3 regions of the Spirillospora sp. NPDC000708 genome follow, and region 2 is predicted to be linked to each of the others. Evidence: riboswitches for the same ligand, from Rfam matches in the RefSeq annotation. Region 2 holds a riboswitch; each other region holds the start of a gene.
The links. A riboswitch is a leader RNA that binds a small molecule or an ion and turns the genes downstream of it on or off. The one in region 2 is predicted to bind thiamine pyrophosphate.
Positions count from the first base shown of each region.

Region 1 (7,823 bases), on a different contig from region 2:
AGATCACCACGAGTGTGGCGGGGGTGGTCGGGGTGCGTGACTCGGTTGATCCTGGTGGGCCGGTGCTGGGGTTCGCGCCGTCGGCCTGGCGGGCCTTCACGGCCAGGATCAAGGACGGCGAACTCGCGCTTTGAGCGCTCGATGAGTTGCGGTGTGTTGGTCGGGGTGCCCTCAACGACACACCGCAACTCGACAGGGCCGGTGAGCCGTCAGCGGACCTTGGGGACGGGGCCGAAGACGGGGGCGATCTCGCTCCAGCGGTGCAGCTGGCAGCCGTCGTTGCGCTTGAAGGTCGTGTCGACGGGCTTGCCCTGCCAGGTGCCCTTCACCGTGGCGACCTCGGGGCCGCCGTAGATGTCGGTGCACATCCGGTCCTTGGGGACGGGCGCGAACGGGTCCTTGACCTTGGTGAGGGCGGCGCAGGCGTCGGCGGCCTTCGGGTGGTCGCCGCCGGCCGGGTCGCAGGTCAGCCTGTAGGTCGTGGCGGGAGCCTGGGCCGACGCCTTGACCTGGATGGTGAGGCTGTCGGCCGAGGGGCCCGAGGGCCGTACCGTGGTGGTGCCCGAGGGCCGCTCGGCGGGAAGGGTCTTGACGTGTTCGTCGCCGCAGGCGGCCAGTGAGAAGATCATGGCGAGCCCGGACGAGGCGAGGATGAGCGTCCGATACCGCATGCGTGATTCGACGCGGGGGGGCTTCGCGCGGTTCCATGGGGGTGTGATGATTTTCGGGGACGAGGTTCCGGCGGTGGTCGCCGCCGACGTTCCGCAGGGCGGTTACCTGCTCGACGTGCGCGAACAGAGCGAGTGGGACGCGGGGCACGCGCCCGACGCCGTCCACATTCCGATGGGGCAGCTGGGCGACCGGGCCGGGGAGATCCCGCGGGACCGCGAGATCTTCGTGATCTGCCGGTCGGGGGCGCGGTCGGCGCAGGTGACGGTGGCGCTGAACCAGGCGGGCTGGCTGGCGAAGAACGTGGACGGCGGGATGAAGGGCTGGGCCGAGGCGGGCCGCCCGATGGAGAACGGCGGGGACGGCGAGCCCTACGTGGCCTGACCGCCCTCCGGGAAATACGCCCCCTTTGTAGGGGTTGCGGGCGGTTGTACGATCGGTGCCGACCGATAACCGCGGGAGCTCGGGCCATGAGCCGGGCTGAGAGGGCGGCCTTCCTGGCGTCGCCGACCGCATGAACCTGTCCGGGTAATGCCGGCGTAGGGAGCGTGTCCCGTGACGTCCGACGTCGAGAAGACCCTCGCGCACGAGAGCCCGCGCAACGAGGTCCCGTACACCCTCGACGAGCCCGCCCCGAAGGTGCTCGGCTTCTGGGACCAGAGCGCGTTCTGGGCGAACCTCGGGGTCAGCCTGCTGGCCTTCTCCGGCGCCTACACCGTCCTCGCGCCCGATGCCGCCGGGACGCCGACGCTGGCGATCGCGGCGGGCATCGTCGCGATGATCGTCGGCACCGTGCTGGGCGGGCTGATGCTCGGCCTGGCCGCCGCGCCGGGCGCGCGGACGGGCCAGCCGGCGATGGTGCTGCTGCGCGGCCTGTTCGGCGCGCGGCTGTCGTACGTGCCGACGGTGCTGAACATCGCGCAGCTGATCGGCTGGGGCACGTTCGAGCTGATCGTGATCGCGGACGCGGCGCGCGAGCTGTGGGACGGGGTGCCCCGCTGGGGGTACGTCGTCGCGGCCGGGGTGCTCACGACCGTGCTGACGATCTGGCCGCTCGGGTCGGTGCGGCTGCTGCGCCGGTACGTGACGGTCGCGGTGATCGTCGCGCTCGCCTACTTCTACGTGCAGCTCGTCCGGCAGCCGCTGCCGGACCTGAACCACGGGTCGTGGCACGGGTTCTGGATCGGCGCGGACGCGGCGCTGGCGGTGTCGATCTCGTGGGTGCCGGTCGCCGCCGACTACACCCGGCACGCGAAGAGCGCGCGCGGGGCCTTCGGCGCGGCGTCGGTCGGGTACTCGGTCACCCAGATCGTCGCGTACGTGCTAGGGCTGCTGGCCCTGGCCCTCGTGGGCGGCGACACGGGCAAGGTGTTCGACCCGTTCCTGCACGTCGCGCTGGGCGCGGTGTTCTTCGCGGTGTTCGTGCTGCGGGAGGCCGACCAGTCGTTCGCGAACGTGTACTCCACCGCCGTGTCGATCCAGAACCTGGTGCCGCGCGCCGACCGCCGCGTCCTGTCGGTCGCGCTCGGCGCGGGGATCACCGTGCTGGCGCTGGTGCTGGACATCAACGACTACGCGGGCTTCCTGTCGCTGATCGGGTCGGTGTTCGTGCCGATGCTGGGCGTGCTCGCGGCGGACTTCTTCCTGGGCCGGGGCCGCGCCGGCGGCTGGGACGCGAGCCGCGCCGCGCCGTCCCGGTGGAGCATGATCGCGGCCTGGCTGGTCGGCATCGTCGCCTACCAGCTGATCAACTCCGGGACGATCGGCTGGTGGACGGACCTGTGGCAGCACGTGCGGGACGCGCTGCACTTCACCCCGCAGAGCTGGATGAGCGCGTCGCTGCTCTCCTTCCTCGTCGCGGGCGCCGCGACGCTCCTGATCGGCCGGACGGGCGCCGCCCGCCGGCCCGGTATTACCCGGCGGTAGGGTTGCCGGAGCCGCGCGCCGACGGATGCGCCGCGCCCCGCCGGAAAGGCACGACGGAGATGGCCGATCCCGAGGTCCCCGGGCCCCTGAAGTGGCGTTCCTCCCTTCGCGGGGGTCGCCTGGTGGGAACTTTTCGGCGCCGGTTGCCCGGCGCCGCACCGGGCTCCGGTGGCACGATGACAGGCGTGCAGCACGTCCACGACCCGATCGCGCGCGCCGTCATCGAGAGCGCCGCCGACGCGATCGTGGCCGTCGACCAGAAGCACCGCGTCACCGTGTGGAACCCGGCCGCCGAGCGGATGTTCGGCTGGAGCGCCGAGGAGATGGTCGGGCGCGTCCCGCCGATCGTCCCGGACGAGCTGAAGGCCGAGCACAACGCCGTCCAGGAGCGGCTGCTCACCCGGCGCGCCGGCGAGGGCGAGTCCGAGAAGGAGGGCGGGCAGATCTCGATCGCGACCCGCCGGTTCCACCGGGACGGCCGGCTGATCGACGTGCGGATCGACACGAGCCTGCTGAAGGACCCGGCCGGCACCCCGCTCGGCTGGGTCGGGGTGTACCACCCGGCGGAGGACGACGAGATCGTCCAGCACCACATGACGGAGCGGGCCCGGCTCGTCCGGCGGCTGAACGACATCGTCGCCGACCTGAACGCCGAGCTGGACCTCGCCGTCGTGCTCGACCGGATCACGACCGCGCTGATCGAGCTGACCGGCGCGGACGCGGGCGGGTTCGTCCGGATCGAGGGGCAGCGGCTGCGGCTGGTCAGCACGTCGGGGCTGCCCGAGCACCTGCGCGGGACGACCGCGGAGCTGCGCCCGAGCCTGGTCGGGGAGCTGCTGCGGTCCGGCAAGACGGTCAAGCTCGCGACCGGCGAGCAGCGGCTCGGCGACCTGGTCTGGTCCGAGCTGCCCGGCCTGCACACCGTCGCGCTCGGCCTGTCCTACCTGCAGAACCGCCCGTACGGGGCGCTGTACGCGCTGTTCTCCGGACGCAAGATCGGGCACACCGAGCTGGAGCTGCTGGAACTGCTCGCCGGGCACGCCGGCGTGGCGGTCGGCAACGCCGTCGCGTACGCGGAGGTCGTCCGGCAGCGGGCGCACGAGCGCGCGGTGATCGACTCCAGCGCGGACGGCATCGCGGTGCTCGACCACGACCTCGTCGTCCGGCAGTGGAACCCGGCCGCGCACGCCCTCACCGGGGTCCCGCCGGAGGACGCGATCGGCCGGCCGCTGCCGTTCGACATGCCCGCGCTCGGCGAGATGCTGACGTTCCCGCTGGAGTCGGGCGTCTGGCTGAACGTGCTGGCCGCGGAGATCGAGGAGACCGGCGAGCTGGTCGTCGACTTCCGCGACGTGACGGAGGCCAAGGCCCTGGAGGAGGCGAAGGACCTGTTCCTCGCCACCACCAGCCACGAGCTGCGCACCCCGATCACGGTCGTGCAGGGGTTCGCGTCGACGCTGGTCAACCGGTGGGACGAGCTGACCGACGCCGACCGCCGCGCCGCCGTCGCGACGATCGCCGAGCGCGCCCAGTCGCTCGGCCGGCTGGTGGAGCACCTGCTGCTCGGCTCCCGCGCGGGCGCCGACGAGCTGGCCGTGACGGTCGAGCCGTTCGACCTGACCCGGGTCCTGGAGGGCGTCGTCGCGGGGTTCCGGTCGCTGTCGCCGCTGCACCGGGTTGAGCTGGAGATCGAGCCGGGCCTGCCGCGCTGCCGGGGCGACGCGATGGCGACCGACATCGTGCTCGGGCAGCTGCTGGAGAACGCGTTCAAGTACAGCCCGGACGGCGGGACGGTCCGGGTCCGCGCGAAGGCCGGCCCGGCGGGGATCGCGGTGGCGGTCGAGGACGAGGGGATCGGCATCCGGCCGGGCGACCACGAGCGGATCTTCGAGCGGTTCGTGCAGGGCGAGGCGGGGGACCGGCGCCGGTTCGGCGGCATCGGGCTCGGGCTCTACATCGTGAAGCGGCTGACCGAGGCGCAGGGCGGGACGATCTCGGCGCACCCCGGCACGGGCGACAAGCCGGGCACCTGCATGCGGCTGGTCCTGCCGGCCGAATGACCGCCCGGTCGGTCACTTACCGTGAGGACAGCGCTCCGGCTGCGGCCGGGTGAGTCCGATGTGGCCCGCGGTTTGAGCGATCTTGGCCGGTGGCAGTGTTGCCCCGTGCGGGAAAGTACGGTGGCCACCGGGTGTGACGGACGAAACGCGCGCGCGAGGAGTAACCCGTCCTCCGGCTGGATAGATCCATGGATGGTCGCCGTAGGTGACGGGATCGCCGTCCCGCACCGGGCTCCGACGCCGCGTACGGGGGTGATCACCGTGACCGAACGGCCGGTGACTCGTTGTGCAGGTGGCAAACTGAATCGCTCAGGTTTCCGGCCCAGGCCATCAGGGCATTTCGGTCGTACCGGAAGAGCGGCGACGGGACTGGTCCGAGACAGCGGAACCACGGGGAGGTGAGGGCGTCGAGCGTCGTACTGCTGCCACACGCGCCGTCCAGCGTCGCGGTCGCCCGCAAGCGCCTCAGCTCCGAGCTGGCCGCCTCGGGGGTCTACGAGTCGGTCGTCGACGATGCCAGCGTCATCGTCAGCGAGCTGATCAGCAACGCCCTGCGGCACGCCAGGCCGCTGCCCTCCGGGCAGGTCCGGGTCTGCTGGCTGTGCCGGGGCGACGTCCTGGAACTGGAGGTCAGCGACGGGGGCGCGATGACCGAGCCGCGCCGCGGCCCGGGCACGCTGTCCTCGCTCGGCGGCCGCGGGCTCGGCATCGTCGAGGCCCTGTCGGAGGGCTGGGGCGTCCGGCACGAGGACGGCGCCACCACCGTGTGGGCCGTGCTGCGCACGCCGCGCTCGAACGGCGGTGAGGACGCGGTCTCGCCCGCGCACTCCGACACCGTCGTGCCCGACCTCGCCGACTTTCCGGACCTCATGGACGAACCGGACGAAGGCTTCTACAACGGAACGAGGAATGAGGTGGCCCCAAGTAGGGCATACCCCGCCTAGAAGGACCACTGCCGCACCTTGTATGGTCCTCAACAAGCTCGGGCGCTGTCGTGCCCCCGTCGACACCGCCCGAGCGTCCAACGTGGGAAAGGCCCCGGCATCGCCGGGGCCTTTCGTCGTCAGGGGGAGCCCCCCGTCACTGGGGCTCCGTCGTCAGGGGGCGTCGCGGAGGATCGGGCAGGACATGCAGCGCGGGCCGCCCCGCCCGGTGCCGAGCTCGCTGCCGCTGATCCGGATGACCTCGATCCCCGACGCCTCCAGCTGCGCGTTCGTCTCGATGTTGCGCTCGTACGCCACGCACAGCCGGGGCGCGACCGCGAGCGTGTTGTTCCCGTCGTCCCACTGCTCCCGCTCGGCGGTCACCGGATCCAGACCGGTGTCGATCACCTTCAGCCGGTCCAGGCCCATCGCGTCCGCCGCCGCCTCCAGGAACGGGCGCGGCTCCGCCACCCGCAGGTCGCCGTCGTCCAGCGTCACCGTGTACGCGGTCAGCGAGTGCGCGACCGGCGGGTACATGACCACGGTGTCGACGTCGACCATGGTGCACACCGTGTCCAGGTGCATGGTCGCCCGCTCCTGCGCGATCGGCACCGCCAGCACCGTGTGCGCCAGCCCCGCCCCGATCACCTGCCGGGCCAGCCGCTCCACGCCCGCCGGGGTCGTCCGCTCGCCCGTCCCGACCGCGATCACCCCCGGGCACAGCAGCAGGACGTCGCCGCCCTCCAGATGCTCCAGCGCCGGCGAGTACACCGGCTCCACACCGTCGAACCGCGGGTGGTGCGCGTAGATCAGCCCGGTGAGCTGCGCCTCCCTGCGCCGCGCCTCCATCGCCAGGCTCGTCACCGCCACCCGGTCGCCGATCCACGCGCTGTTGTCGCGGGTGAACAGCAGGCCGGGCAGCGGGTCCACGATGAAGTCGAGCCGGTCCATCAGCCGGTACACCAGGCCGTGTCCGGACTTCAGCTCCTCGTGCGCCAGTCCCGCGACCAGCGTCTGCGACAGGTCCTCCGGGTCGAGGTCGCGCAGGTACCCCTCCACGACGCGGCGCAGCTGGTCGCCGAGCCGCAGGTCGACGATCGCGTCCGCGATCGCCTGCTCCCGCGCCGCCTCGTACTCCAGCGCGTCCTGCAGCAGCTCGGTGACGTACAGCACCTCGACGCCGCGCTCCCGCAGCGCCTCCGCGAACGCGTCGTGCTCCTCCTGCGCGCGGCTCGCCCACGGGATCGCGTCGAACAGCAGCTTGTCGCTGTTGCGCGGCGTCAGCCGCTTCAGCTCCGCGCCCGGACGGTGCAGCAGGACCGTCCGCAGCCGCCCGACCTCGCTCGTCACCCGGTGCTCGTGCACGTCCGGTGCCGTCGTCCCCGTTGTCTGCGTCACACCAGAAGTCTAAGTCGGCCCGTTCCGCCGGAGCCTCCGGCCCGTTCCTGTGCCACGATCCGAGGGTGATCCGGGGGCTTTCACTGCATTTGACCGCCGCGACGCTGCTGCGGGTGTCCGCCGAGGGCGTCGCGACCGCGCTCGTCCTGACCGTCCAGGCCCGGACGGGGCACGCCGCCACCGCCGGCTACCTGCAGACCGCGATGACGCTGCCGTACGTGGTCAGCGGGCCGGTGATCGGGAACGCGCTGGACCGGATGGCGCGCCCGCGCCGCGCCGTCGTCCCGCTGGCCCTCGCCTACGTCGCCGCGACCGGCCTGCTGCTGGCGATGGCGGGCGGCTCGCCGCTGGTCGCCGCGCTGTGCGTCGCGGCCGTGATCGGCTGCGCCGAGCCGATCGTCGTGGCGCTGACCAGCCTGCTGCCGCGCTTCGTGCCGGCCGACCGGCTGTCGCGCGCGTACGGGCTGGAGGCGTCGAGCTACAACGTCGCCGCGATCGTCGGCCCCGGTCTCGCGGCGGGCGTCGCCTCGTTCGCGGGCGGCCGGTACGCGGGGGCGGGCATCGTGGCGAGCGCCGTCCTCGGGCTCTGCGTCCTCCCCCTGCTGCCCTTCGCCGGACCGGCCCCCGCGTCCGCCGAGCCCGGCAGTCCCGCCGAGCCCGGTCGGCCTGCGGAGCCGGGGCGGCCTGCGGAGCCAGGCGGTCCCGCGGAGCCTGGAAGGCCCGCCGAGGCGGGACGGGTCGCGGAAGTAGGCAAGGGCGCGGTCGCCGAGCGGGACATCGGCGAGGTCGCCGAGGACGCCCGGTCCGGGCTCGCCGACGTGCTCGTGGGCGGGCTGTTCGTGCTGGT
Region 1 covers NZ_JBEPCJ010000145.1:8,445-16,267, reverse strand. The annotation lists gene ABT299_RS49625 (DUF397 domain-containing protein) at 1-134, shown strand, start outside; gene ABT299_RS49620 (SSI family serine proteinase inhibitor) at 210-671, opposite strand; gene ABT299_RS49615 (rhodanese-like domain-containing protein) at 721-1,053, shown strand; TPP riboswitch at 1,115-1,232, shown strand; gene ABT299_RS49610 (purine-cytosine permease family protein) at 1,225-2,595, shown strand; gene ABT299_RS49605 (sensor histidine kinase) at 2,772-4,655, shown strand; gene ABT299_RS49600 (ATP-binding protein) at 5,054-5,599, shown strand; gene ABT299_RS49595 (arginine deiminase) at 5,753-6,976, opposite strand; gene ABT299_RS49590 (MFS transporter) at 7,042-7,823, shown strand, end outside.
Region 1: linked by a shared signal. The riboswitch ahead of ABT299_RS49610 (purine-cytosine permease family protein) and the one ahead of thiC (phosphomethylpyrimidine synthase ThiC) in region 2 are both predicted to bind thiamine pyrophosphate.

Region 2 (7,823 bases):
GGGGATCGCGTCCGGGCCGGGCAGCTCGGCGGGCCCGCCGACATCGGTGCCGCGCAGGACCTGCAGGGTGCCGCGCAGCTCGGTGCGGGCCTCCCGGCAGGTCGCGGCGATCGATCCGAGCGCCTCGGCCAGCTCCGCGCGGTCGAGCGGCCGGTCGCCGGCGACGAGGTGGGCGGCGGCGCCCGCCTGCACGCCGATGACGGTGATGCTGTGCGCGAGCAGGTCGTGCAGGTCGCGGGCGATCCGCAGGCGCTCCTCGGCGACCCGGCGGCGCGCCTCCTCCTCGCGGGTGCGCTCGGCGCGCTCGGCCCGCTCGGTGATCGTGGCGAGCCGGGCGCGGTGCGACCGCCAGACCTGCACGGCGATCACCACCGACACCACGGCCTCGATCACCGCGATCTGCTCGCGGACGGAGCCGCCGCCCGCCCGCAGCGCCATCGTGATCACGCAGACGAACAGCAGCAGGCCGGCCACCGTCAGGACGGCGCGGACCCGGCGCCCGAACACCGCGTAGGCGAACAGCGCGATCACCTCGGCCGGGATCAGCGCGTGATGCTGGTACTGCAGCAGGTGGTACGGCAGCGTCAGGACGACCAGCACGACGAGCGCGAGCGCCGGGCGGCGCCGGATCACCGCGAGCGGCACGTGGGCGCCGGCCAGCAGGAGGACGCCCCAGGCGTCCAGCGGCCGCGTCCCCGGCCAGGCGAGCGCGGCGGCGACGGCCGCGGCGGCCAGCAGCGTCGTCAGCAGGGCGTCTCGGGTCGCCGTGTCGGGCCGGGGCATCGTCACCACGTGCCCATCCTCCCCGACTTCGCGGCCGGTGCGCACCCGCCCCGCGGCGTGCCGCCCGCCTGGGGCCGCGTTCCCGCCGGTCCCGGGCGCGCCGCCGTGCGGGCGGCGCGCCGGGGCCGAGGTCAGATGAGGCCCTGGGCGAGCATCGCCTCGGCGACGCGCTCGAACCCGGCGATGTTGGCGCCCACCACGTAGTTCCCGGGCGCGCCGTAGCGCTCGGAGGTCTCGTCGCAGGTGTTGTGGATCCGCGTCATGATCTCCGCCAGCTCCGCCTCGGCCTTCGGGAACGTCCACATCTCGCGTCCCGCGTTCTGCCGCATCTCCAGGGCGCTGACGGCGACGCCGCCGGCGTTGGCGGCCTTGCCCGGGCCGAACGCGACGCCCGCCTCCTGCAGCACGTGGACCGCCTCGGGCGTGGTGGGCATGTTGGCGCCCTCGGAGACGGCCTTCACGCCGTTGCGGACCAGGACCCGCGCGGCCTGGACGTCCAGCTCGTTCTGCGTCGCCGACGGCAGCGCGATGTCGGCCGGGACGTCCCAGACGCTGCCGCCCCGGACGAACCGGGCGGACGCGCCGCGCCGCTCGGCGTAGTCGGCGACCCGGCCCCGCTCGACCTCCTTGATCTGCTTGAGCAGTTCGAGGTCGATGCCCTTCTCGTCCACCACGTAGCCGCCCGAGTCGGACACGGTGATCACGTTGGCGCCGAGCTGCTGCGCCTTCTCGATGCTGTAGATCGCGACGTTGCCGGATCCGGACACGGTGACGGTCTGGCCGTCCAGCTCCTCGCCGCGCTTGCGGAGCATCTCGGCGGTGAACATCACGTTGCCGTAGCCGGTGGCCTCGGTCCGGCACGCCGACCCGCCCCAGGGCTGGCCCTTCCCGGTGAGGACGCCCGCCTCCCAGCGGTTGCTGATCCGCCGGTACTGGCCGAACAGGAAGCCGATCTCCCGGCCGCCGACGCCGATGTCCCCGGCCGGGACGTCGGTGTCGTCGCCGATGTGGCGGTGCAGCTCGGTCATGAACGACTGGCAGAACCGCATCACCTCGGCGTCCGAGCGGCCGCGCGGGTCGAAGTCGCTGCCGCCCTTGCCGCCGCCGATGCCGAGACCGGTCAGCGCGTTCTTGAAGATCTGCTCGAAGCCGAGGAACTTCACGATGCCGAGGTTCACCGACGGGTGGAAGCGCAGGCCGCCCTTGTACGGGCCGAGCGCGCTGTTGAACTCCACCCGGAAGCCGCGGTTGACGTGCACCGCGCCGGAGTCGTCGGTCCACGGCACCCGGAAGACGATCTGCCGCTCGGGCTCGACGAGCCGCTCCAGCACCCCCTGGCCGGCGAGCTCGGGGCGGGCGGCGACGGCCGGGCCGAGCGACTCCAGCACCTCGTGGACGGCCTGGTGGAACTCCGGCTCCCCCGGGTCGCGGACGAGGACGCGCTCGTAGGCCTTGTCCAGCACGGTGTGCGTGCCGGTCGCGTTCTGCGGCCGGGGGGAAACGGGCATGCCGGGTCCTTCCTCAGACGGTGATCATGCCTCTCCACTTTAGGCGGTGGTCTGGACCACCGCGGGGCACGGGCCGGTCAAAGGCCGGTATCCCCCGCGAGAACGGGCTTGACGTCCAGCACCGGCGTGCCGTCGAGCGCCTCCAGGCCGCGGACGCGCACGCGCCGCCCGGTGACCTGGAGGATCTCCACGGGGTGCAGGCCGATCGGGTTCGGGCGGGCCGGGGAGCGGGTGGCGAACACGCCGGTCTCGGGGTTGCGCGGGTCGTCGCGCGGCCGGGTCCGCAGCACGTCCCGCGGAGCCAGGTGCAGCCAGGTGAGCACGATGATCCGGTCGCCGTCGCCGAGCCCCTCCAGGGCCGCCTGGTACGACGGCTCGAAGACCAGCCACGCGTCGGGGGCGCCCTCCGTCCCCTGCTTGGGCGCCTCGGCGCGGTCGCTGAGGGGGGACGACACGTGGCCGACGGGTGTGAGGGCGAAGTCATCGCGGATGTTCTCCATGCCCTGATCCTCCCAGCCCGGTCGCGCGGGCGCGTTCTACCCCGGCGGCGGTGGTTGCGGCAACGGGGGTGCGCCGGGTTACCGTCGAGCACGACAGATCGCGGGGGCCCGGCGAACCGGGCTGAGATAGCGGCTGGGACGGCCGCTGACCGCATGAACCTGACCGGGTAATGCCGGCGTAGGGAGAGATCGAGTCGTCATGACCGAATCCGTGGTTCCAGCTGCCCGCAAGACCTACCTCCAGGGCTCCCGCCCGGGGGTGCGCGTTCCCATGCGGGAGGTCCCGCTGACCAACGGCGACGTCGTCGTCCTGTACGACACGTCCGGGCCGTACACCGACCCCGACCACGAGACCGACGTCCGCAAGGGGCTGCCCGCGCTGCGGGAGGCGTGGATCGCCGAGCGCGGCGACACCGAGCCGTACGACGGGCGGGCGGCCCGCCCCGAGGACGACGGGCGCCGCTCCGCGCCCGCGGCCGACGGGCCGCTCGCCCGCCGCCCGCGCCGGGCGAGCGGCGGCGCGGTGACCCAGCGCGCCTACGCGCGGCGCGGGGAGATCACCGCCGAGATGGAGTTCGCGGCGCTGCGCGAGGGCGTGGCGCCGGAGTTCGTCCGCGACGAGCTGGCGGCGGGCCGGGCGGTGCTGCCCGCCAACGTCAACCATCCGGAGATCGAGCCGATGGTCATCGGCCGGAGCTTTCTGGTGAAGGTGAACGCCAACATCGGCAACTCGGCGGTGGCGTCCTCGATCGAGGACGAGGTCGAGAAGATGACGTGGGCGACCCGCTGGGGCGCCGACACGATCATGGACCTGTCGACGGGCCGGGACATCCACACCACCCGCGAGTGGATCCTGCGCAACTCGCCGGTGCCGGTCGGGACCGTCCCGCTGTACCAGGCGGTGGAGAAGGTCGGCGGCGACCCGGCGGAGCTGACCTGGGACGTCTTCCGCGACACCGTGATCGAGCAGGCCGAGCAGGGCGTCGACTACATGACCGTGCACGCGGGCGTGCTGCTGCGGTACGTGCCGCTGACGGCGCGGCGGAAGACCGGCATCGTCTCGCGCGGCGGGTCGATCATGGCGGCGTGGTGCCTGGCGCACCACGAGGAGAACTTCCTCTACACCCGCTTCCGCGAGCTGTGCGAGATCTTCGCGGCCTACGACGTCACCTGGTCGCTCGGCGACGGGCTGCGGCCCGGCTGCATCGCGGACGCCAACGACGAGGCGCAGTTCGCGGAGCTGCGCACGCAGGGCGAGCTCACCCGGATCGCCGCCGAGTTCGACAATCAGGTGATGAACGAGGGCCCGGGCCACGTCCCGATGCACAAGATCAAGGAGAACGTGGACCTGCAGCAGGAGTGGTGCGACGGCGCGCCGTTCTACACGCTGGGGCCGCTGACCACCGACATCGCGCCGGGCTACGACCACATCACCTCGGCGATCGGCGCCGCGATGATCGGCTGGCACGGGACCGCGATGCTCTGCTACGTCACGCCGAAGGAGCACCTCGGGCTGCCGGACCGCGACGACGTCAAGGCCGGCGTGATCGCCTACAAGATCGCGGCGCACGCCGCCGACCTGGCCAAGGGGCATCCGGGCGCGCAGGCGTGGGACGACGCGCTGTCGGACGCGCGGTTCGACTTCCGCTGGGAGGACCAGTTCGACCTGTCGCTGGACCCGGACACCGCGCGGGCGTTCCATGACGCGACGCTCCCGGCGGCGCCGGCGAAGACCGCGCACTTCTGCTCGATGTGCGGGCCGCACTTCTGCTCGATGAAGATCACCCGGGACGTCCGCCGGTACGCCGGCGAGCACGGTCTGGCCGAGGAGGAGGCGCTCGCCGCCGGGATGCGGGAGAAGGCCGGGGAGTTCCGCGCCGGAGGCGGGCGCGTGTACCTGCCGCTGGCGCCCGGCGGTTCCTGACCGGGGACCGGGCCGGGAGACCGGTCACCGGCGCCCTCGGTGAGGGCGGCCCCCTTCTTTCACCGGAGCCCGCCGCGGACCGCGTGCCGCGGCGGGCTCCGGCCGCTCGGATCCCCCCTCGCGGGACCCCGGCCGGGCGGACACGGCCGCCTGCCCGGGGTGGCGCGGCGCGCTGCGACTAGACTTCAGGGAACGTTCCAACACCGCGGACCGTCCCCCTGCACGCCGCGGTCGCGCACGCGTCAGGAAGGACCGGGGACCCAGGTGACCAGCGACGACACGCCGCGCACCCGTGCGCCGCGCGCGGACGTCCGCCGCAACCGCGCCCGGCTGCTCGCCGCCGCGCGCGAGATGTTCCTGCGCGACGGCGCGGGCGCCTCGCTGGAGGGCGTCGCCCGCCTGGCGGGCGTCGGCGTCGGGACGCTCTACCGCCACTTCCCCACCCGGCAGGACCTCCTGGAGGCACTGCTCGCCGACGCCTACGACGCGCTCGCGGAGCGGGGCCGCGAGCTGCTGGAGTCGCCGGAGCCGGGGCGGGCGCTCCTCGCGTGGCTGGACGACTTCGTCGCCGCCGTGTCGGTGTTCCGGGGGACGGCCCCGTCCGTCCTGGTCTCCTTGCGCGGCGAGCGCTGCGAGGCCTTCCGGTCGTGCCGCGCCATGCGGGACGCGGGCGCTGCGCTGTTCGCGCGCGCGCAGGAGTACGGCGAGGCGCCCGCCGGGGCCGCGTTCCTGGACGTGCTGAAGCTCGCGGGCGGGATCGCGATGGCCGGCGAGCGGGAACCCGGCGCCGCCGGGCGGCTGCTCTCCCTCGCCGCGTCCGGCATCGCCCCCGGCGCCGCGCACGGCGAGAGCGGTGCCGCGCACGGCGAGAGCGGTGCCGCGCACGGCGAGAGCGGTGCCGCGCACGGCGAGAGCGGTGCCGCGCACGGCGAGAGCGGCGCCGCGCACGGCGGGTCGGGCGGCGCGCCGGACCCGTCCGGCTGAGGCGTCAGGTCTCGGCGTGGACGGGGAGGACGCGGCGCGGCCCCTCCGGCCCGCCGCCCTTAGCGCGCCATTCGCGCGGGTAGCCGACCGACACCTCGATGTGCGGCACGCCGTCCGTCCAGATCGTCCGGGGGATGTGCAGGTGGCCGTACACGACGGCGACGGCGCCGAACCGGGAGTGCCATGACTCCGTGCGCTCGGTGCCGCACCACTGCGCGAACTCCGGGTACCAGAGCACGCGGGTGGGTTCGCGGACGAGCGGCCAGTGGTTGACCAGCACGGTCCGGGTGCCGGGCGCGAGGGCCGCGAGCCGCTCCTCGGTGTAGGCGATCCGGGCGTCGCACCAGGCGTCCCGGGTGGGGTGCGGGTCCGGGTGCAGGTAGACCTCGTCGGTGCAGACGACGCCGGAGTCGTGCGCGATCTTCAGCGCCTCCTCCTTGGTGGACGCGCCGTCCGGCCGGAACGTGTAGTCGTACAGCAGGAAGAGCGGGGCGACCGTGACCGGGCCGTCCGCGCCGTCCCAGACCGGGTACGGGTCCTCGGGCGTGAGCACGCCGAGCCCGCGGCACATGTCGACGAGCCGCCGGTAGCGGGCCTCGCCGCGCAGGGCCACCGGGTCGTCCTTGACCGTCCAGAGCTCGTGGTTGCCGGGGACCCACAGGACGCGGTCCCACCGCCCGGCCAGCACGCCGAGCGCCCACTCGACGTCGGCGAACCGCTCCGCGACGTCGCCCGCCACGATCAGCCAGTCGCCCGGCGCCGCGGGCTCCAGCGCCTCGACGAAGGCGCGGTTCTCGGGGAACCCGACGTGCAGGTCGCTGATCGCGTACACACCGCTCATGCCGTGATCGTAAGCGCAAACCGGTCGCGGCCCGCGCCCTGCGGGCGGGCGCGGGCCGCGGCCGGGGCGGGGATCGCCGTGATCGGCCGTGCTTCCTCCAGGTCAGCCGCTCGGCGCGGCGGACGGGGCGGGTTCAGGCGTTCCAGATGCCGGTGGCGGCGGTCTCGCGGGCGTAGTCGGCGAAGTCGCGGGCCTCGCGGCCGAGGGCGCGGCGGACGCCGTCGGCGGGTTCGGCGTTGCGGCCGTCCAGCACGGTGGTGAACAGGTACGTCAGCAGGCCGGCGACCTCGCCGGGGAGGCCGTGCTCCTTGAGCGCCGCCGCGTAGTCGTCCGCGCCGACCCGCACGTAGGCGATCTCGCGTCCGGCGGCGCGGCCGATCTCGGCGACCGCGTCGGCGAAGGTCAGCGCGCGCGGCCCGGTGACCTCGTAGACCTCGCCGGCGTGCCCGGCGCGGGTGAGGGCGGCGACGGCCACGTCCGCGATGTCGTCGGCGTCGGCGAACGGCTCGGGCACGTCGCCGGCGGGCAGGACGACCTCGCCGGCCCGGACCGGGTCGAGCAGGTAGTCCTCGCTGAAGTTCTGGGCGAACCACGCGGCCCGCACGATCGTCCATTCCAGGCCGCAGTCGCGGACGACGCGCTCGCACGCCCGCGCCTCCTCCTCGCCGCGCCCGGACAGCAGCACGACCCGGCGCACCCCGGCGGCCGCCGCCGCGGCGGTGAAGGCACCGATCGCCTCGGGCGCGCCGGGCGCGGCGAGGTCCGGGTAGTAGGACAGGTAGACCGACTCGACGTCCCGCAGGACCGGCGCCCAGGTCGTCCCGTCCGTCCAGTCGAAGCCGGGGACCGCCGACCGCGAGCCCATCCGGACCGGGACGTCCAGGGACTCCAGCCGCTCGACGACCCGCCGCCCGGTCTTCCCGGTCCCGCCGAGCACGAGGACGAGCCCGGTCTCCAGGGCGTTCCCGCCGATGTTCCCGCTGGTGTTCTCGCTGATGTTCCCGCTGGTGTTCGTCATGTCCTGGAGTCAACCGCCGGGCGCGCCCGTCCGACATCGTTGAGACGCTCGGCTCCATGCGCGAGCGTCCACAGCCCTTACGCTGAGCGGCATGGACGCCCTGACCGACCTTCTCGACGGCCCCCGCGCGCACGGAGCGTTCATGATCCGCTCGACGCTGAACCCGCCGTGGTCGATGCGGATCCAGGACGAGGCGCCGCTGACGCTGGTGGCCATGGTCCGCGACGAGGCCTGGGTGCTCCCGGACGAGGGCGCGCCCGTGCAC
Region 2 covers NZ_JBEPCJ010000126.1:16,308-24,130, reverse strand. The annotation lists partial or broken gene ABT299_RS47820 (sensor histidine kinase) at 1-783, opposite strand, end outside; gene gdhA (NADP-specific glutamate dehydrogenase) at 915-2,291, opposite strand; gene tsaA (tRNA (N6-threonylcarbamoyladenosine(37)-N6)-methyltransferase TrmO) at 2,369-2,791, opposite strand; TPP riboswitch at 2,882-2,995, shown strand; gene thiC (phosphomethylpyrimidine synthase ThiC) at 2,991-4,715, shown strand; gene ABT299_RS47800 (TetR/AcrR family transcriptional regulator) at 4,980-5,699, shown strand; gene ABT299_RS47795 (metallophosphoesterase family protein) at 5,704-6,540, opposite strand; gene ABT299_RS47790 (NAD(P)H-binding protein) at 6,674-7,558, opposite strand; gene ABT299_RS47785 (AraC family transcriptional regulator) at 7,650-7,823, shown strand, end outside.

Region 3 (7,823 bases), on a different contig from region 2:
ATGCCGGGCACGACGCTGGACGGCGGCGGGACGACCTCGTTGACGTGCTTGTAGGCGACGGCGAGGGGCGTGTCGGCCTGGTGGGGGAGCCGGCCGGTGAGCAGCTCGAACAGCATGATCCCGGCGGCGTAGACGTCGGAGCGGACGTCGGCGGTGCCCTGCAGCACCTGCTCGGGCGCGAGGTAGCCGACCGTGCCGATGATCATGCCGGTCTTGGTCATCTTGCTCGCGCTCTCCGCGCGGGCGAGGCCGAAGTCGGCGACCTTGATGGTGCCGTCCTCGCAGATCAGCACGTTCTCCGGCTTGACGTCGCGGTGCACGAGGCCGGCCCGGTGCGCGGCGCCGAGCGCCGCGAGGACGGGCTGCATGATCTCCAGGGCGGCGCGCGGGCCGAGCCGGCCGAGCTCGGTGAGCGCGTCGCGCAGCGTCCGGCCCGGGACGTACTCCATCACCAGGAAGACGTGCTCGCCGTCGGAGCGCTGGTCGTACACGGCGACGACGTTGGGGTGCGAGAGCGCCGCGGCGGCCTTGGCCTCGCCGATGAAGCGGGCGACGAAGTCCTCGTCGGAGGCGAGCCCGGCGTGCATCACCTTGATCGCGATCGTGCGGTCCAGCCGGAGGTCGCGGGCCACGTACACGGTGGCCATGCCGCCGCGCGCGATCCGGGACTCAATGCGGTAGCGCCCGTCGAGCACCTGCCCGACGAGTGGATCTGCAACCGACGTGTCCATCGAGGCGAGTTTACGGGCGAATGACGGATGTTCTCATCAGTCGTGAGTATGAGCATCGATGAGCCGCGGGTCGGACGCGGGCGCGGGCGGGTCCGCCGCGGCGGCGGCCGGGCGGCCGCGGCGCAGGCCGCGGGTGCTGCGGGAGACGGCGACGCCGGCGAGGCACAGGGCGCCGCCGCCGAGCGTGATCAGGCCGGGGACCTCGTCGAGGAACAGCCACGACATCGCGACCACGAGCGCGGGCGCGGCGTAGGTGGTGGCGCCCATCTTCCCGGCGGACGTCCGGGCCAGCGCGTAGCCCCAGGTGGTGAAGGCGATCGCGGTCGGGAAGACGCCGAGGTACACCATGTTCAGGGTGGCGGCGGCCGGGGCGTCGGCGGCCTGCGAGACCAGCTGCGGCGCGAACGGCAGGCAGACGACCGCGCCGATCGCGCAGGCCCAGGTGGTGAACTGCAGCGGCGTCGCGTGCCGCAGCGCCGGCTTCTGGCTGACGACGCCGAACGCGTACGTCACGGCGGCGACGAGGCACAGCAGCACGCCGCCGACCGACGCGCCCCCGTCGCCCGACATCGACAGCCCGACGATCGCGGCGCCCGCGAACGACACCGCCATGCCGGCCAGCAGCCGCGGCGCGAAGCCCTCCTTCAGCAGCCAGCCGCCGAGCAGCGCGATGAGGATCGGGCCGATGTTGACCACGAGGGCCGCCGTGCCGGCGTCCACGAGGCGCTCGCCCCAGTTCAGCGCGACCATGTAGGCGCCGAACCACAGCACGCCCGCCGCGGCGATGCCGGGCCAGGCGCCCCTCGGCGGCAGGCCCTCGCGGCGGACCAGGCAGATGACGGCGAGCACGACGGTCCCGGAGAGGAGCCGGCCGAGGGCCAGCGCGCCGGGGCCGTACTCCGCGCCTGCGCTGCGGATCGCGACGAACGCCGAGGCCCACAGCACGACCGTGACGGCCGCCGCGGCGACGGCGAGCCGGTCGACGCCCGTTCGCCGGGCACTGCCCTGTTGCATGTGACGCACCTTAGGTTCGGGACGCTTCCATGAACACCGAAGGGTGCGGCGCGGTTGCGGGCGGCCCGTCCGGTGGACGCCCTCCAGTCTGTGGACGTCCACCGTTCAGGTCCAGCGAATATTTCTACATCCGAAGCTTTAGCTCGGCTTCAATGAGCTCTCAGGACGACGCGAGGCCCTCGAACGGCGAGGACGCCTGGGCGTAGCGGCGCTTGGGGATACGGCCCGCGAGCCGGGCGAGCCGCCCGGCCTCGACGGCGTGCCGCATCGCCGCGGCCATCCGGGCGGGCGACTGCGCGCGGGTGACGGCGGTCGCCAGCAGCACCGCGTCGCAGCCGAGCTCCATCGCCAGCGCGGCGTCGGACGCGGTGCCGAGCCCCGCGTCCAGGATCACCGGGACCTCCGCCCGCTCGACGATCAGCTCGATGTTGTGCGGGTTGCGGATGCCGAGCCCCGACCCGATCGGCGAGCCCAGCGGCATCACCGCCGCGCAGCCGAGCTGCTCCAGCCGGTGCGCGAGCACGGGGTCGTCGTTGGTGTAGGGCAGGACGGCGAAGCCGTCGTCGACGAGCTGCTCGGCGGCCTCCACCAGCTCGATCGGGTCCGGCAGCAGCGTCCGCTCGTCCGCGATCACCTCCAGCTTGACCCAGTTCGTGCCGAGCGCCTCGCGCGCCATCTTCGCGGTCAGCACGGCCTCGCCCGCGGTGAAGCAGCCCGCGGTGTTCGGCAGCACCCGGATGCCGCACTCGCCCAGGACGTCCAGCACCGAGCCGCGCGCCGACGGGTCCACCCGCCGCATCGCGACCGTGGTGAGCGCCGTCCCCGACGCGGTCAGCGCCTCGCGCAGCACGTGCATGCTCGGCGCCCCGCCGGTGCCCATGATCAGCCGGGAGCCGATCTCCTCGCCGGCGATCACCAGGGCGTCGGCGGCGGCGTCGTTCGTCGTGTCCCGTGTCACCGGTCAGCCTCCCTGCACCGCGGTCAGCACCTCGAGGCGGTCCGCCTCGCGCAGCGTCGTCGCCTCCCACGCCGAGCGCCGGACGACCTCGTCGTTCAGCGCGGCCGCCACGCCGGACGCGGCGGTGGTGACGGCCGCGACCGCCTGCGCCACGGACGCGCCGTCCGGCAGCTCGCGCGGCTCTCCGTTCACGATGATCCTCATCACTGCACGACCTTCATCACTGCACGACCTTCGTCACTGCGGCCCGCATCACTGCGCGGCCTTCCTCACTGCGGTCCGGGGGAGAAGCGGGCGGGGGAGAACGGGGCGGCCACCTCGGGCACGGGGCCGTCCAGCAGCATCGCCGCGAGGGCGTCGGCGCTGACCGGCGCCAGCAGGATGCCGTTGCGGAAGTGGCCGGTGCCGAGGTAGAGGCCGGGCAGCGCGGTGGGGCCCATCAGCGGGGCGTTGTCCGGGGAACCGGGCCGCAGGCCCGCGGTGACCTCGGCGAACTCCAGCTCGGTGAGGCCGGGCAGCAGCTCGCGGGCGTCCCGCAGCAGCTCCCAGAGGCCGCCCGCGGTGACCCGCGTGTCGAAGCCCAGCTCCTCCTGCGTGGCGCCGATGACGATCTCGCCGTCCGCGCGCGGCACCAGGTAGACCGACGAGCCCTTCACCAGGCCGCGGGTGGTGCGCCGCAGGAACGGCACCGGCGTGCGGAGCCTGATCACCTGGCCCTTGACGGGGCGGACGGGTGGAACGGTCCCGGCGGGCAGGCCCGCCAGGTCGCCCGACCAGGGCCCGGCGGCCAGCAGCACCCGGTCCGCGCGGATCTCGGCGCCGTCGTCCAGCCGGACCCCGGCGGCCGCGTCGCGCTCGACCAGCAGGCCCTCCGCGCGCCGCCGCACCAGCCGGACGCCCAGCCGCTCGCCCGCCGCCAGCAGCGCCGGGGCGAGCCGGCGCGGGTCGACCGAGCCGTCCTCGGGCGCGAGCAGGCCGCCGCGCACCCCGGGCGCCAGCATCGGCTCGGCCCTGCGGCACTCGCGGCCGGTGAGGGCCTCGACGGGGATGCCGAGGCTCTCCTGGAAGGCGCGCAGGTCGTCCAGGAGCTTCAGGTCGTCGGCGTCGAACGCGACCTGGAGCGTCCCGTCGTCGCGGTAGCCGGTGTCCAGGCCGGTGGCCTCGGCCAGCTCGGCGGCGAACGCGCCGTAGCGGTCGCGGGAGGCGAGGCCGAGCCGCAGCAGCGGCTCCTCGCCGTAGCTCAGCTCGCTGACGGGGGTCAGCATGCCCGCGGCGACCGACGAGGCGCCGCTCGCGGGCGCCGGGTCGACCAGGGTGACGGCGGCGCCGCCCTGCGCGGCCCGCCAGGCGGTGGCCAGGCCGATGACCCCGGCCCCGATGATCACGATCCGCAATGCGCGCTCCCTTCGCCGGCATGATCCGGATCAGGTCGTGGCGGTCGGCGGCCCGCTCAGCCGCCCTCTCAGCCCGGTCGCACCGGACTCCCGCGCTCTGTTGTGTTGTGCACGTGCCGCTATGCCCCACCATACGGCCAACACCCCGAATGCACCTGTCTGGACACCCGTCCAAAAGCGCTCCGGCGGCCCCGGTTAGGGTGGGCGCCCATGAACAGGGTCATCGTCGTGGGCGGCGGGCTGGCGGGCGTGCGGGCCGCCGAGGCACTGAGGAGCAAGGGGTACGAGGGCGAGCTGACCCTCGTCTCGGCGGAGCGGCACATGCCGTACGACCGGCCGCCGCTGTCCAAGGCGGTGCTGGCGGGCGACTCCGACGACACCACCGTGGACGCCGACTGGGACGCGCTCCGCTGCGAGCTGCTGCTCGGCGAGCGCGCCACCGCGCTGCGCCTCGACGCGCCGGGCCGTGACGGCCGGGGCGGCGGCACCGTCGCGACCACCGCCGGCGACCTGCCCTTCGACGGCCTGGTCATCGCCACCGGCGCCGAGCCCGTCACGCTGCCCGGGGACGGCCGCCAGCACGTCCTGCGCACCATCGACGACTCCCGCGACCTGCGCGGACGCCTCACCGAGGGCGCCCGGATCGTGATCGTCGGCGCGGGCTGGATCGGCGCCGAGGTCGCCACCACCGCGGCGAAGAAGGGCTGCGCCGTCACCGTCGTCGAGGCCGCCGACACCCCGCTCGCGGTCGCGCTCGGCCAGGAGATCGGCGCGCTCACCATCCCCTGGTACGCCGAGGCGGGCGTCGAGCTGCGCACCGGCGTCAAGGTCGCCGCGGTCGAGCACGGCGGCCTCGCCCTCGCCGGCCCCGGCGGCGGCCCCGGCGGCGGCGAGCGGATCGCCGCCGACGAGGTCGTCGTCGGGATCGGCGTCCGGCCCGCGCTCGGCTGGCTGGAGGGCTCCGGCCTGCTGCTGGAGCGCGGCGTCGTCACCGACGGCTCGTTCCGGGCCGTGGCGGACGACGAGGCCGGCACCGTCCGCACCGACGTCGTCGCGGTCGGCGACTGCGCCGCATGGTGGTCGGACCGGTACGGCAGGCGGCTCCTCGTCGAGCACTGGGACACCGCCCTCAACGCCCCCGACGTCGCCGCGGCGGCCCTGCTCGGCCAGGACGCGGTCTACGACGCCGCCCCCTACTTCTGGTCCGAGCAGTTCGGCCGGATGGTGCAGTACGCCGGGCACCACGCGCGGTCCGAGCGGCTCGTCCACCGCGGCGACCCGTCCGGCCGCAAGTGGGCGGTGGCGTGGCTGACCGGCGACCGGCTCGACGCGATCCTGACCGTGGACAGCCCGCGCGACCTGGTGCAGGCCAGGCGGGTGATCGCGGCCGGGACGCCGGTGGATCCGGAGGCGATCGCGGACCCGGACGTGCCCGTCCGCCAGGCCGTTCGCCGGTAGCGGAACCCGACCGCCGGTAACGGCGGCCGGGTGGGTTTGAGGCTTCCGAAGGCGTGGTAGCAAGGGGGCGTGACCCAGACGCACGCAACCGTTGACAGCGCACTGGACCCCCGCACCGACGCCCTCGCCGGCGACTGGCTCTCCCTCCGGGAGGCGGCGGAGCGGCTCGGCATCAAGACCAGCCGGATCAAGCAGCTCATCAGCGAGCGCAAGCTGCTGTCGGTCCGCCGCGACGGCGAGCCGATGGTGCCGGCGGCGTTCATCCGGGAGGGCCAGGTCATCAAGGGCCTGTCCGGCACCCTGACGCTGCTGTCGGACGCCGGCTTCGACGAGGTCGAGACCCTCCGCTGGCTGTTCACCGCCGACGACACGCTGCCCGGTACGCCCGTCCAGGCGCTGAGCGAGAACCGGGGGACCGAGGTGCGGCGACGCGCCCAGGCCCTGGCATTCTGACCCGAACCGACCGAGCGGACCGGCCGCGGGGTCACGCCGCCGCGCGTGGCCCCGCGCCGCATGCCCACCGAAAGGAAACCGCCCCCACCGTGTCCAGGCACATCCCGACCGAACGGGCCGTGGCGCTGCGCGCCCGGCTCAGCCGCGCCCGCCTCTACCTCTGCACGGACGCGAGGGAGCGGCAGGGGGACCTTCCCGCGTTCCTGGACGCGGCGCTCGGCAACGGCGTCGACATCGTCCAGCTGCGCCAGAAGGGCCTGGAGGCCCGGCAGGAGATGGCCTACCTGGAGGTGTTCCGGGCGGCGTGCGAGCGGCACGGGGCGCTGCTGGCGGTCAACGACCGCGCCGACGTCGCCCGCGCGGTCGGCGCCGACGTGCTGCACCTCGGGCAGGACGACCTGCCGGTGCCGGCCGCCCGCGAGATCGTCGGCGGGGACGTGCTGATCGGCCGGTCCACGCACTCCGACGAGCAGGCGTCCGCGGCGTCCGCCGAGCCGGGCGTGGACTACTTCTGCGCGGGCCCGGTGTGGCCCACGCCGACCAAGCCGGGACGCCACGCGCCCGGCGCGAAGCTGCTGGAGTACGTGGCGGCGCAGCGCCAGCCCCGCCCGTGGTTCGCGATCGGCGGCATCGACCTCGGCAACCTCGGCGAGGTGCTGGACGCGGGCGCCGAGCGCGTCGTGGTGGTCCGGGCGATCACCGAGGCCGACGACCCGGGCGCCGCGGCCGCCGAGTTCGCCCGCCGCCTCCCCGCCCCCGCCGCCTGAGCCGGGCGGGCGCGAGTTCCGGGCGACGGGGATCACGGTGCGGGCGGTCCCGCCGATGACCGACAATGGGGATCATGAGCGTGGGACCCGACGACGACCGGCCGGTCGACCTGGGCGACGACCTGGAGATCCTGCCGGACCAGACCGCCGACGACACCGACACCGGCTGGGGCGAGTGGCGCGGCGGCGGCGATGACGACGCGCGGCTGCTCGAGGAGCGCCCCCCGCACTGGTGATCACCGGTCCCGGTGAGCGCGGGCCAGGTGAGTGCCGTGCCGGTGGGCGCCGGCGGGTCCGCCGCTAGAACAGCACGCCGAGCACGAACCCGGCGATGATCACCGCGGCGAGCGCCAGCATCATCCGCCACCGGTAGCGCGGGATGCGGGTGGGCCGCGGCTTCGGCGCGGGCCCCTGCCCCTCGCGCAGCGCGCGGACGAGCTGCGGCGCGGTCGGCCGGGCCGCCGGGTTCTTGTCGAGGCAGCGGGCGGCCAGCTCGCGCAGCGGCCCCTCCATGTCGCCGAGGTCGGGCGGCCGGGACGTCACCCGCCGCATCACCGCGGCGCTCGGCCCGCTGCCGAACGGCGGCCGGCCCGTCGCGGCGAACACCATCGCGGCGCCCCAGGCGAACACGTCGGCGGGCGGCCCGACCGGCTCGTCCTCGATCTGCTCGGGCGCCATGTAGCCGGGGGTGCCGACCGGGCTCGTGGTGAGCGGCTCGGTGCGGGCCAGCGCGTCGGCGGCGCGCGCGATGCCGAAGTCGATCACCTTGGCGCCGTCCGGGCCCAGCACCACGTTGGCGGGCTTGAAGTCGCGGTGCACGATCCCCGCGCGGTGGATCGCGGCGAGCGCGCCGGCGGTGCGCAGCGCCACCTTGCGCAGCTGCGGGGCCGGCAGCGGCCCGTCCTCGTCGACGACCCGCTGCAGCGGCGGCCCCTCGACGAACTCGCTGACGATGTAGGGGCGGTCGCCGGTGACGTCGGCGTCCAGCACCCGCGCGGTGTGCCGCCCGGCGACCTTCCGCGCGGCCTCCGCCTCCTTGACGAACCGG
Region 3 covers NZ_JBEPCJ010000022.1:44,925-52,747, forward strand. The annotation lists gene pknB (Stk1 family PASTA domain-containing Ser/Thr kinase) at 1-731, opposite strand, end outside; gene ABT299_RS17980 (DMT family transporter) at 768-1,745, opposite strand; gene ABT299_RS17985 (thiazole synthase) at 1,906-2,703, opposite strand; gene thiS (sulfur carrier protein ThiS) at 2,707-2,907, opposite strand; gene thiO (glycine oxidase ThiO) at 2,973-4,097, opposite strand; TPP riboswitch at 4,088-4,201, opposite strand; gene ABT299_RS18000 (NAD(P)/FAD-dependent oxidoreductase) at 4,308-5,555, shown strand; gene ABT299_RS18005 (Rv2175c family DNA-binding protein) at 5,625-6,008, shown strand; gene thiE (thiamine phosphate synthase) at 6,098-6,775, shown strand; gene ABT299_RS18015 (hypothetical protein) at 6,850-7,011, shown strand; gene ABT299_RS18020 (serine/threonine-protein kinase) at 7,076-7,823, opposite strand, start outside.
Region 3: linked by a shared signal. The riboswitch ahead of thiO (glycine oxidase ThiO) and the one ahead of thiC (phosphomethylpyrimidine synthase ThiC) in region 2 are both predicted to bind thiamine pyrophosphate.